DNA from 3 places in the Nocardiopsis tropica genome. Region 2 is predicted to be linked to each of the others. Evidence: riboswitches for the same ligand, from Rfam matches in the RefSeq annotation. Region 2 holds a riboswitch; each other region holds the start of a gene.
The links. Region 2 has a riboswitch for thiamine pyrophosphate ahead of thiD (bifunctional hydroxymethylpyrimidine kinase/phosphomethylpyrimidine kinase). Riboswitches for the same ligand answer to the same signal wherever they lie in the genome.

Region 1 (3,263 bases), on a different contig from region 2:
CACGACCTCCATCAACCTGGCGGTGGACAGCGAGGCCGGCGGTTCGCTCGGCTACCAGGCGGGGTCGACGTTCAAGACGTTCACCCTGGCCGCCGCCCTGCACTCCGGACTGGGCTACGGCACCAGCTTCTCCTCGCCCGAGAGCGTCTCGGTCGGAGGGCTCGAGAACTGCGACGGCGGCGTGATGTCCGGGTGGAGCGTGAGCAACGCCGGGGAGAGCGACGGCGGCCGGCACAACATGATCAGCGCGACCAAGGGGTCCGTGAACACCTACTTCGCGCAGCTCCAGAAGCGCGTCGGCCTCTGCGAGACCTCGGAGATGGCCGAGCGGGTCGGCATCCACCGCGCCGACGGCCAACCGCTGGGGGTCTGGAGCTCCTTCACCCTGGGGGACCAGGAGGTGTCCCCGCTGACCGTCGCCAACGCGTACGCCACGTTCGCCGCCCGCGGCACCTACTGCGAGCCCGTCCCGGTGGTCTCCGTGCGGATCGGCCGCGAGGGCGCCGAGGGCACCCGGGAAGTCGAGGCGCGCACCGACTGCGAGGAGGGCAGGGTCGAGCGCGACGTCGCGGACGGGGTCAACCACCTGCTCCAGCAGACGTTCAAGGGCGGCACCGCCAACGGCCTCGGCCTCGACCGCCCCGCCGCGGGCAAGACCGGCACCACCGACAACGCCGCCTACGCCTGGTTCGCCGGCTACACCCCGAACCTCGCGTCGGCCGTGGTCGTCGGCGACATGCGCGGAGGCGAGGAGAACCCGCTCCAGGGCGTGACGATCGGCGGGCGCTACTACGGCATCGTCTACGGCGGCACGCTGCCGGGCCCCATCTGGCAGGCCACCATGCGCGGGGCCACGGCCGACCTGCCGGCCGAGGGCTTCGCCCCCTCGCCGAAGGCGTTCGGCAACCCGTCGGCGACGCCTCCCAAGGGCGGGGACGACGAGGGCGACGCCTGACCGCGCCCGCCGGCGGGCGCGGTCGGACGGGGTCGGAAACGGGGGCCGTGGGGAGGGAACACCCCGCGGCCCCCGTTGTTGACGCATAATGGAGGGAAACCGACAGGGGAGCGCGTGAGCGCTGAGAGTGCGGCACCCGGCCGCAGACCCTTACACACCTGATCTGGGTCATGCCAGCGAAGGAAGTCGTAGGAACCCGTCTCCGGCGGCGTGCTCCCGCGCACCCGGGACGGACCCGGCGCGCGGCACGTCCTCCGGCGTCGCTCTTGGCCACATGGGCCCTCGTCCACCCCGACGAAGGGACACCACCTGATGAGCACCGAGACCGGGCGTACCGGATTCTGGCGCGACGTCCTCGGACGGCTGCGCGGCTGGCGCACCGTCGACATCGTCGTTGCGGCCGTGATCGGCGTCGCCGTCGGCGTCGTCTTCTGGCTCTGGAACATCGTCTGGTCGGTCACGACCCCGCTCTTCGTGGGCTTTCCCCCCGCGCAGGCGGCGGTCTACGGAATGTGGCTGATCTCCGGCGTCCTCGGCGGACTGGTCGTCCGCAAGCCCGGCGCGGCACTGCTCACCTCGATCGCGGCCTCCCTGGTGTCGGCGGTGCTGGGGACGCAGTGGGGGGTCATGGTGATCATCGACGGGACGCTCCAGGGCCTCCTCCCCGAGCTGGTCTTCCTCGCCTTCGGCTACCGGCGCTGGGGCATGGGCGCGGCCGTGCTCGCGGCGGCCGCCGCCGGCCTCTCCCCGGCCGTCCGCGACAACCTCGTCTACAACGTGACCTGGCCCCTGCACTTCCAGCTCGTCTACGGCGTCATCGTCGTGATCAGCTCGGCGGTCATCGCGGGCGTCGGCGCCCGCCTCCTCACCACCGCGCTCGCCAGGTCGGGCGCGCTGGCCCCCTTCCCGTCGGCCAGGGGCTGACCCGTGGCCGACCACGACCGCCGCGGCCCCTCGGGGGCGACCGCGGAGCACCCCGCGGCACCGTCCCCCCTCCGGCCCCCCGGAGGGGGCGGCGCACGCGTCGAGCTGTCCGGCTGGGGGTGGCGCCACGCGGGCCGCGAGTCGTACGCCCTGCGCGGGGTGGACCTCACGGTCGAGCCCGGTGAGCGCGTGCTGCTGCTCGGCGCCTCCGGGGCGGGCAAGTCCACCCTGCTGCACTCCCTCGCCGGACTCACCGGCCCCGACGGCGCCCTCAACGGCGACCAGGAGGGGACGCTGCTGGTCGACGGCCTCCCCGCCGACCGGGGCCGCGGAGGCGTCGGCCTGGTCGGGCAGGACCCGGAGACGCAGCTGGTGATGGCCCGCGCGGGCGACGACGTCGCCTTCGGACCGGAGAACCTGGGGGTGGACCCCGCCCTGATCTGGCCGAGGGTGGACGACGCGCTCGACGCGGTCGGCTTCCCGTACGGGCGGCGCCACCCCACCGGCGCGCTGTCGGGCGGTGAGAAGCAGCGCCTGGTCATCGCCGGCGCGCTCGCCATGCGCCCGCGCCTGCTCCTCCTGGACGAGCCCACCGCCAACCTCGACCCAGCCGGGGCCGCCCTGGTGCGCGGTGTCCTGGAACGCCTGCTCGCCGAGACCGAGGCGACCCTGCTCCTGGTCGAGCACCGGGTCGCCGACGTGGTCGGGCTGGTGGACAGGGTCGTGGTCGTCGAGCCGGGCGGCGGGGTGGTCGCCGACGGCGATCCGGCGGCCGTGTTCGCCGCGCATGGGCGCTCCCTCGCGGAGCAGGGAGTGTGGGTCCCCGGTGACGAGCCCTCCCCCGGCCCGGCCCCCGCGCCGGGCGGCGGCCCCCGCGTCGAGGCGGTGGGCGTCGCCGCGCGCACCCCCTTCCAGCTGGGGGCGGGCGCCCCGCCCCGGAGGACCGTGCTGGAGGGGGTGGACCTCTCCGTCGCGGCCGGTACGGCGACCGCCCTGACCGGCCCCAACGGTGCGGGTAAGTCCACGCTGCTGACCCTGCTGGCGGGGCTCTCCCGACCCCACAGGGGCGCGGTCCTGCCGCGCGGCCCCCTGGCGGAGGCCGACCGGCGGCCGCTGGCGCGATGGCCCGCCCGGCTCCTGTCCCGCCACGTGGGCACCGTGTTCCAGCACGCGGAGGACCAGTTCGTCACCGGCACCGTGCGGGACGAGCTGCGGTTCGCCCCGCGGCGGGCCGGGGCGGACGGGGCCGGGACCGAGCGGCGGGTGGACGAGCTGCTGGAGCGGCTGCGCCTGACCGGCCTGGCCGACGCCCACCCCTACACGCTCTCGGGCGGCGAGAAGCGGCGGCTGTCGGTGGCCACGGCGCTCAGCTCCGGCCCCTCGC
Region 2 (3,263 bases):
TCTGCGCGCTCGTCCTGCCGGGACTGTCCGGCTCCTTCATCCTGCTCACACTCGGGCTCTACGAGCCGACGATCAGCGCGGTCGGCGACCTGGACATCGCCTACCTGGCCGTCTTCGCCCTGGGCATGCTCACCGGCCTGTCCCTGTTCGTGAAGCTGCTCCAGCACCTCCTGGAGAACTTCCACCACATGACCCTCGTTGTACTCACCGGCCTCATGGCCGGTTCGCTGCGCGCCCTGTGGCCGTGGCAGACCGAGTCCCGCGAGGTCGTCACCCCCACCGACGTCCCTGTGACAGTCGTCTTCATCGTCGCCGGTTTCGTGATCGTGACCGCGGCCATCGTCTGGGAGCGCCGCAAGCGCTCCCGGGCCGAGGCCGCCCGCGTCGCGGCCGGCGTCCGACCGGAAAGAACGGAAAGCCACTTCTCATGACAGCGAATCTGTGGACGGCGTCGAACCTGGCGATGGAAGGCGAGGTCGTCCACGAGTACGAGGGCTTCATCGGCTGGGTGCTGAGCCTGATGACGACCCTGGGCGAGCCCGGCGTCGGCGTGGCCCTGTTCATCGAGACCTTCTTCCCCCCGATGCCGAGCGAGGCGGTCCTGCCCGGTGCGGGCTTCCTCGCCTACGACGGACACATGAACGTCTGGCTCGCCATCCTGTGGGCCACGATCGGCTGCCTGGTCGGCGCCTGGGGCTTCTACGCGATCGGCGCCCTGCTGGGCCGGGACCGCACCAAGTGGCTGGTGGAGAAGACCCCCCTGCTCGAGGTCGAGGACTTCTACAAGGCCGAGCGCTTCTTCGCCCGCTTCGGCGGCCTCGCCGTGCTCCTGGGCCGGTGCGTGCCGCTGGTGCGCAGCTTCATCTCGGTCCCCGCCGGCATCGAGCGGATGCCCATCCTCAAGTTCTCCGTGTACACCGTGATCGGCTCCGCCGTCTGGAACTCGATCTGGATCGGACTCGGCTACGCCTTCGGCCCGGCCATCAAGCCGATCCTGGTGCAGTGGAGCGGCCTTATCAGCAACATCGTGCTGGTCGTCATCGCCCTGCTGTTCCTGTGGTTCGTCATCGCCCGCGTCCGCAAGCTGCTCAAGGCCCGGTCCGCGGACAACGCCCCCACCCTCTGAACGGCGCCGGCAGCCGTACGGGCCCCTCGGGCCCGCGCGTCCGGAACACATACGCCGGCCCCCTCGGGTCGGCCGCACACTGAGCGGGGCCGCCCACGCGGCGGCCCCGACGGCGCGGGGTGCCGGTGAGTCCACCGGCTGAGAGCACACCCGTCGAACCTGCCCTAGTTCGTACTAGCGAAGGAACGCCCATGAGCGCGTACAACATCGTGTCCATCGCCGGCAGCGACCCCAGCGGGGGCGCCGGGATCCAGGCGGACCTCAAGGCCTTCTCCGCACACGGCGCCTTCGGCATGACCGTGGTCGCGGCCCTCACCGCCCAGTCCACGCGCGGCGTCACCGGGGTCCACCCGATCCCCGCCGATTTCGTCGCCCACCAGATGGACACCCTCTTCTCCGACGCCACGGTGCACGCGGTCAAGGTCGGCATGCTCGGCACGGCCGAGGTCACCGAGGCCGTCGCCGAGGCGATCGGGCGCCACGGACTGCCCCACGTGGTGGTGGACCCGGTGATGGTGGCCAAGAGCGGCGACCGCCTGCTGGAGCCCTCCGCCGTCGACGCGCTGCGCACCCGGCTGCTGCCCCGGGCGGACCTGGTCACGCCGAACCTGCCCGAGGCGGCCGACCTGCTGGACGAGCCGGAGGCGGCCGACCTGGCGACGATGCACGAGCAGGCCCTCCGGCTGCTGGAGTTCGGCCCGCGCGCGGTCCTGCTCAAGGGAGGCCACCTGGCCGGAGAGGACTGCGTCGACATCCTCGTGGCCAAGGGCTCCGCCCCGGTCGAGTTCCGCTCGCCGAGGGTCCGCACCCGCAACACGCACGGCACGGGGTGCACCCTGTCCTCCTCGATCGCGGCCCTGCTTCCGCAGCGGCCGGACACGGCCTCCGCCGTGGGCGACGCCAAGGCCTACCTGACCGAGGCGCTCCGGCGGGCGGACGAGATCGACGCCGGAGGCGGGCAGGGGCCCGTGCACCACTTCCACGCCTGGTGGAAGTAGGGCCCGCCGACCGGGGGGCGGCACCGACGCCCTCCCCCGCGGGACCGGGCCCGGCGGAGCGGCGCGTCCGCCTCCGCCGGGCCCGGCCGCGTTCGCGGCGGCCGGGGGCGCGGCGGGCCGCCGGTCGTGCCGCTACCCCCGTACGGGCTCCATGACCGCGTCCGGGTCCCGCCAGTCCGGGTGGGCGAAGAACTTCCTCGTCTCCGCGACGACCACCGGGGACAGCAGGAGCAGCCCGATCAGGTTGGGCAGGGCCATGAGGCCGTTGGCGATGTCGCTGAACAGCCACACCGCGTCGATCTGCGCCGTGGCGCCGACGTAGACGACCGCGATGAACAGCAGCCGGTAGGGCACGACGAGCGAGCGCCCCGCCAGGTACACGACGCACCTCTCGCCGTAGTAGGCCCAGCCGAGGATGGTCGTGTAGGCGAAGACCACCACCGCGCAGGCGACGAACACGGGCCCCAGGCCCGCCAGGTCCGGGCTGATCCGGCCGAGGCCGGCCTCCATCGCGGAGGTGGTGAGCAGGACCCCCTTGTCGCTGCCCTCCACCCCCGCGGCGTCGGGGTCCTGCCACACCCCGGTCGTGATGATCATCATCGCGGTCAGGGTCAGCATGATCACGGTGTCGACGAAGGTCTGCGTCATCGCGACGAGGGCCTGGCGGACCGGCTGGTCGGTCCTGGCCGCGGCGGCGGCGATGGCGCCGGTGCCCATGCCGGACTCGTTCGAGAAGATGCCGCGGGAGACGCCCTGGCGGATGACGTACATCAGGGTGGCGCCCGCGAACCCGCCCGCCGCGGAGGTGCCGGTGAAGGCGTCGCCGAGGACCAGTGCGAAGGCGGGGCCGATCCGGTCGTGGTGCACCGCCAGGACCAGCAGGTTCATGAGGACGAAGCCGATGATCATGAACGGGACCACGGCGGAGGCGACCCGGCCGATCCCCTTGATGCCGCCGAGGACGACCACGGCGGTCAGCAGCATCAGGACCACGCCGACGGCCCGCTGGTCGGCGCCGGTGGCGTCGTTGACCGCCTCGGCCACGGCGTTGGTCTGGGTGCCGTTGCCGATGCCGAAGGCGGCCACCGCCCCGAAGACAGCGAACGAGCAGCCGAGGAGGACGCCGAGCCCTCCGGGGA
Region 3 (3,263 bases), on a different contig from region 2:
GATCGAGGTGTTCGGCCTCTTCGACCTGGAGGACGGGAAGGAGGGTCGGAGCGGCGCCGTGCGCCGGATCCTGGAGATGGCCCGCTCCGGGCGCGTGAGACCGCATGTGGGGCTGACGCTGCCCCTGGAGCGGGCGGAGGAGGCCCACCGGGCGCTGGAGGAGCGCCGGGTCCTGGGCAAGGTGCTCCTCGTGCCGTGAGGGCGGTGGGGCGGACCACCGGCCGGGCGCGGGCGGCCGTCGACGGGGATCAGCGCGGCGGCCGCGGCCACCGGCCTGCGCGGGAGCCGCGGCGGCACCGCCGTCCCGGGCCCCTCCCCCGGAGGCGGGGCGGGGCGGCGTCCTCGCCCTCCCGGGGTCCGGCGGGGCCGGGGGCGCCGCTCAGCCCCCGGTGCGGGCGGTCAGGCGCTCGCGCAGCCCGGCCGCGGCGGCCCGGGGGTCCTCGGCCTCGGTGATCGCGCGCACGACCACGACCCGGCGGGCGCCCGCCTCCACCACCGCGTCGATGTTGGTCGCGTCGATCCCGCCGATGGCGAACCACGGGCGGTCCGTGCCCAGCGCGGCGGCGCGTTCGACCAGGGACAGGCCCGCCGCGGGGCGGCCCGGCTTGGTGGGGGTGGCCCAGGTGGGGCCGACGCAGAAGTAGTCGCTCCCGGCCTCCTCGGCGGAGGAGGAGGCGGCCGCGATGTCGTTGTTGGAGCGGCCGATCACGGGGTCCGCCCCGATGATGTCGCGGGCCATGGGCACCGGCAGGTCGCGCTGGCCCAGGTGCAGGACGTCGGCGCGCACCGCGCGGGCGATGTCCGCGCGGTCGTTCACCGCGAGCAGGGCCCCGTGCCGCTCACAGGCCTCCCGCATGACCTCCAGGGCCGCGATCTCCTCGCGGGCCTCCAGCCCCTTGTCCCGGAGCTGGATGATGTCCACCCCTCCGGCCAGGGCCGCGTCGGTGAACTCGGCGAGATCACCGCGCCCGGTCCGGGCGTCGGTGCACAGGTACAGAAGGGATGCGTCCAGGCGCTTGCGCAGGCTGGTTCCGTGGCTGGTCCTCACCCCGCCCACCCTAGGCCCTCGCCGGCCGGCCCCCGAGGGGAGGCCGCCCGACGGCGCGCCGCGCCCCGGGCCGTGTTCCGCGGATCGTTCCGGGACCGCGTCCGCCGACGCCCGCCGAGAGCGTCCGCGGACCACGCGCTAGAAGGCCATGCTCTGGGCGCGGCGGCGCACCTCGGTGCCCCGGTTCTCGCGCATCGCCTGGATGGGCGTGCCCGGCAGGGTGTCGTCGGGGGTGAAGAGCCAGCGCAGGGCCTCCTCCGTGGAGAAGCCCGCGTCGGTCAGCAGCACCAGGGTCCCGGGCAGCCCCTTGACGAGGTCGTCGCCGTCGATGAAGGCGGCGGGGACGGACAGCTGCCCTCCGCGGACCACACCCATCATGCGGTTCTCGCGGATCAGGGTCTTGATCCGGTTGGGGCTCACGCCGAGCGGCGCGGCCGCCTCCTTCAGGGTCAGCCACTCGCCGACCAGCGTGTCTATGTCGATGTCGCTTCGTGTCACCCTCCCAATCTGCCACATCCGCACGGGGCCCGGACACCTTCCGGCGCCGCGGGGGCCGGGCGCCGTGGAGATCCCCACCACTGCCACGCATTCCGGGAGGAGGTTCTAGGATGGGGACAGACCTCTGCACATCCCGCGGGAGCCGGGTGGGACCCGGCTGAGAGGGAGGCTGTGAGCCTCCGACCGCACGAACCTGATCCGGGTCATGCCGGCGAAGGGAGTGGGAACAGCGCCGTGCGCACGAAGAACGATCCCCGCCGCGAAACGATTCGTCCTACCGGTGGCGGCCCCGGGGACGCGCCGGAGCGGACCGTCGTCGTGGTCGGCGGCGGCCTCGTGGGGAGGGTCACCGCCTGGCGGGCCGCCCAGGAGGGCCTCCGCGTCACCCTGGTCGAACCCGACCCCGTGACCGGCCCCGCCGGCGCCCGTGCCGCCTCCACCGTCGCGGCGGGCATGCTCACCCCGGCCACCGAGGCCGTGTTCGGCGAGGAGCCCCTCATGGAGTTCGGGGTCCGCTCCGCGGGCATGTACCCCGGGTTCGTCGCCGAACTGGAGGCCGCCGGCGGGATCCGCGTGGGCTACCGCACCACCGGGACCCTCCTGGTGGCCTTCGACCGCGACGACATGGCCGTCCTCACCGACCTGCACCGGCTCCAGGAGCGCCTGGGCATCGCCACCGAGCGCCTGACGAGCCGCGAGTGCCGCCGGCTGGAGCCGGTGCTCGCCCCGTCCGTGCGCGGCGGCGTGCTCGCCCCCGACGACCACTCCGTCGACCCCCGGCTGCTGCTGCGCGCCCTGGCCGCGGCGGGCGGACGCGCGGGAGTCACCGAGACCGCCGGTCGGGCGGAGGAGGTCACGGCCCCCGGCCCCGGGGGCGCCCGGCTGGGCGTGCGCCTGGACGACGGCCGGGTCCTGCCCGCCCACCAGGTCGTCCTGGCCGCAGGCTGCTGGAGCGACCGCGTCAAGGTGCCCGAACCGGTGGTGCCGCCGCTGCGCCCGGTCAAGGGCCAGCTCCTGCGCGCCCGGGTGCCGGCCGGCGAACCGCCCCTCGTCGGCCGCACGGTCCGGGGCCTGGTGAGGGGCTTCACCACCTACCTGGTGCCGCGCGCCGACGGAGAGGTGGTCATCGGCGCCACCCAGGAGGAGCTGGGCTACGACACCTCGCTCACCGCCGGGGGCCTCTGGCAGGTCCTGCGGGACGCGCGCGAGCTCGTCCCGGGGGTGACCGAGCTGGAGGTCACCGAGACCTGTGTGGGCCTGCGCCCGGGCTCACCGGACAACGAGCCCCTGCTGGGGCCGACCCGGGTCCCCGGCCTGCACCTGGCCGCGGGGCACTTCAGGCACGGGGTCCTGCTGACCCCGGCCACCGGGGAGGCCATGGCGCGCGCCCTCACCACGGGCGCCCTGCCGGAGTACGCGCGCAGGTTCGCCGCGGACCGGGTGTCCGGCGACGCGCACACGACGACGTGGGAGTAGGAGAGGCAGTGCAACTCATCATCAACGGCGACCTCCGCGAGTTCGCCGACGGCACGACCGTGGAGGCGGTCGTCCGCGACCTGACCGCGCCGGGCGGCGGCACGATCCCCGGCGGGATCGCCGTGGCCGTCAACGACGAGGTGGTGCGCCGGGCCGCGTGGGCGGACGGCGCGCTGGGCGCGGGCGACCGCGTGGACGTCCTCACCGCGGTCCAGGGAGGCTGAGCATGAGCGCACACGGA

Region 1: it holds a riboswitch for thiamine pyrophosphate, as region 2 does, so the genes downstream of both, ACFQBR_RS10215 (ECF transporter S component) here and thiD (bifunctional hydroxymethylpyrimidine kinase/phosphomethylpyrimidine kinase) in region 2, are expected to answer to the same signal.
Region 3: it holds a riboswitch for thiamine pyrophosphate, as region 2 does, so the genes downstream of both, thiO (glycine oxidase ThiO) here and thiD (bifunctional hydroxymethylpyrimidine kinase/phosphomethylpyrimidine kinase) in region 2, are expected to answer to the same signal.

The regions. Positions count from the first base shown of each region.
Region 1 is NZ_JBHSUF010000005.1:228,578-231,840, forward strand. It holds gene ACFQBR_RS10210 (transglycosylase domain-containing protein) at 1-955, shown strand, start outside; TPP riboswitch at 1,050-1,157, shown strand; gene ACFQBR_RS10215 (ECF transporter S component) at 1,268-1,879, shown strand; gene ACFQBR_RS10220 (ABC transporter ATP-binding protein) at 1,985-3,263, shown strand, end outside.
Region 2 is NZ_JBHSUF010000001.1:137,772-141,034, reverse strand. It holds gene ACFQBR_RS00620 (DUF368 domain-containing protein) at 1-431, shown strand, start outside; gene ACFQBR_RS00615 (DedA family protein) at 428-1,126, shown strand; TPP riboswitch at 1,232-1,329, shown strand; gene thiD (bifunctional hydroxymethylpyrimidine kinase/phosphomethylpyrimidine kinase) at 1,318-2,124, shown strand; gene ACFQBR_RS00605 (alanine/glycine:cation symporter family protein) at 2,257-3,263, opposite strand, start outside.
Region 3 is NZ_JBHSUF010000025.1:78,727-81,989, forward strand. It holds gene ACFQBR_RS29685 (zinc-binding dehydrogenase) at 1-199, shown strand, start outside; gene thiE (thiamine phosphate synthase) at 380-1,048, opposite strand; gene ACFQBR_RS29695 (Rv2175c family DNA-binding protein) at 1,187-1,564, opposite strand; TPP riboswitch at 1,672-1,785, shown strand; gene thiO (glycine oxidase ThiO) at 1,781-3,022, shown strand; gene thiS (sulfur carrier protein ThiS) at 3,031-3,246, shown strand; gene ACFQBR_RS29710 (thiazole synthase) at 3,249-3,263, shown strand, end outside.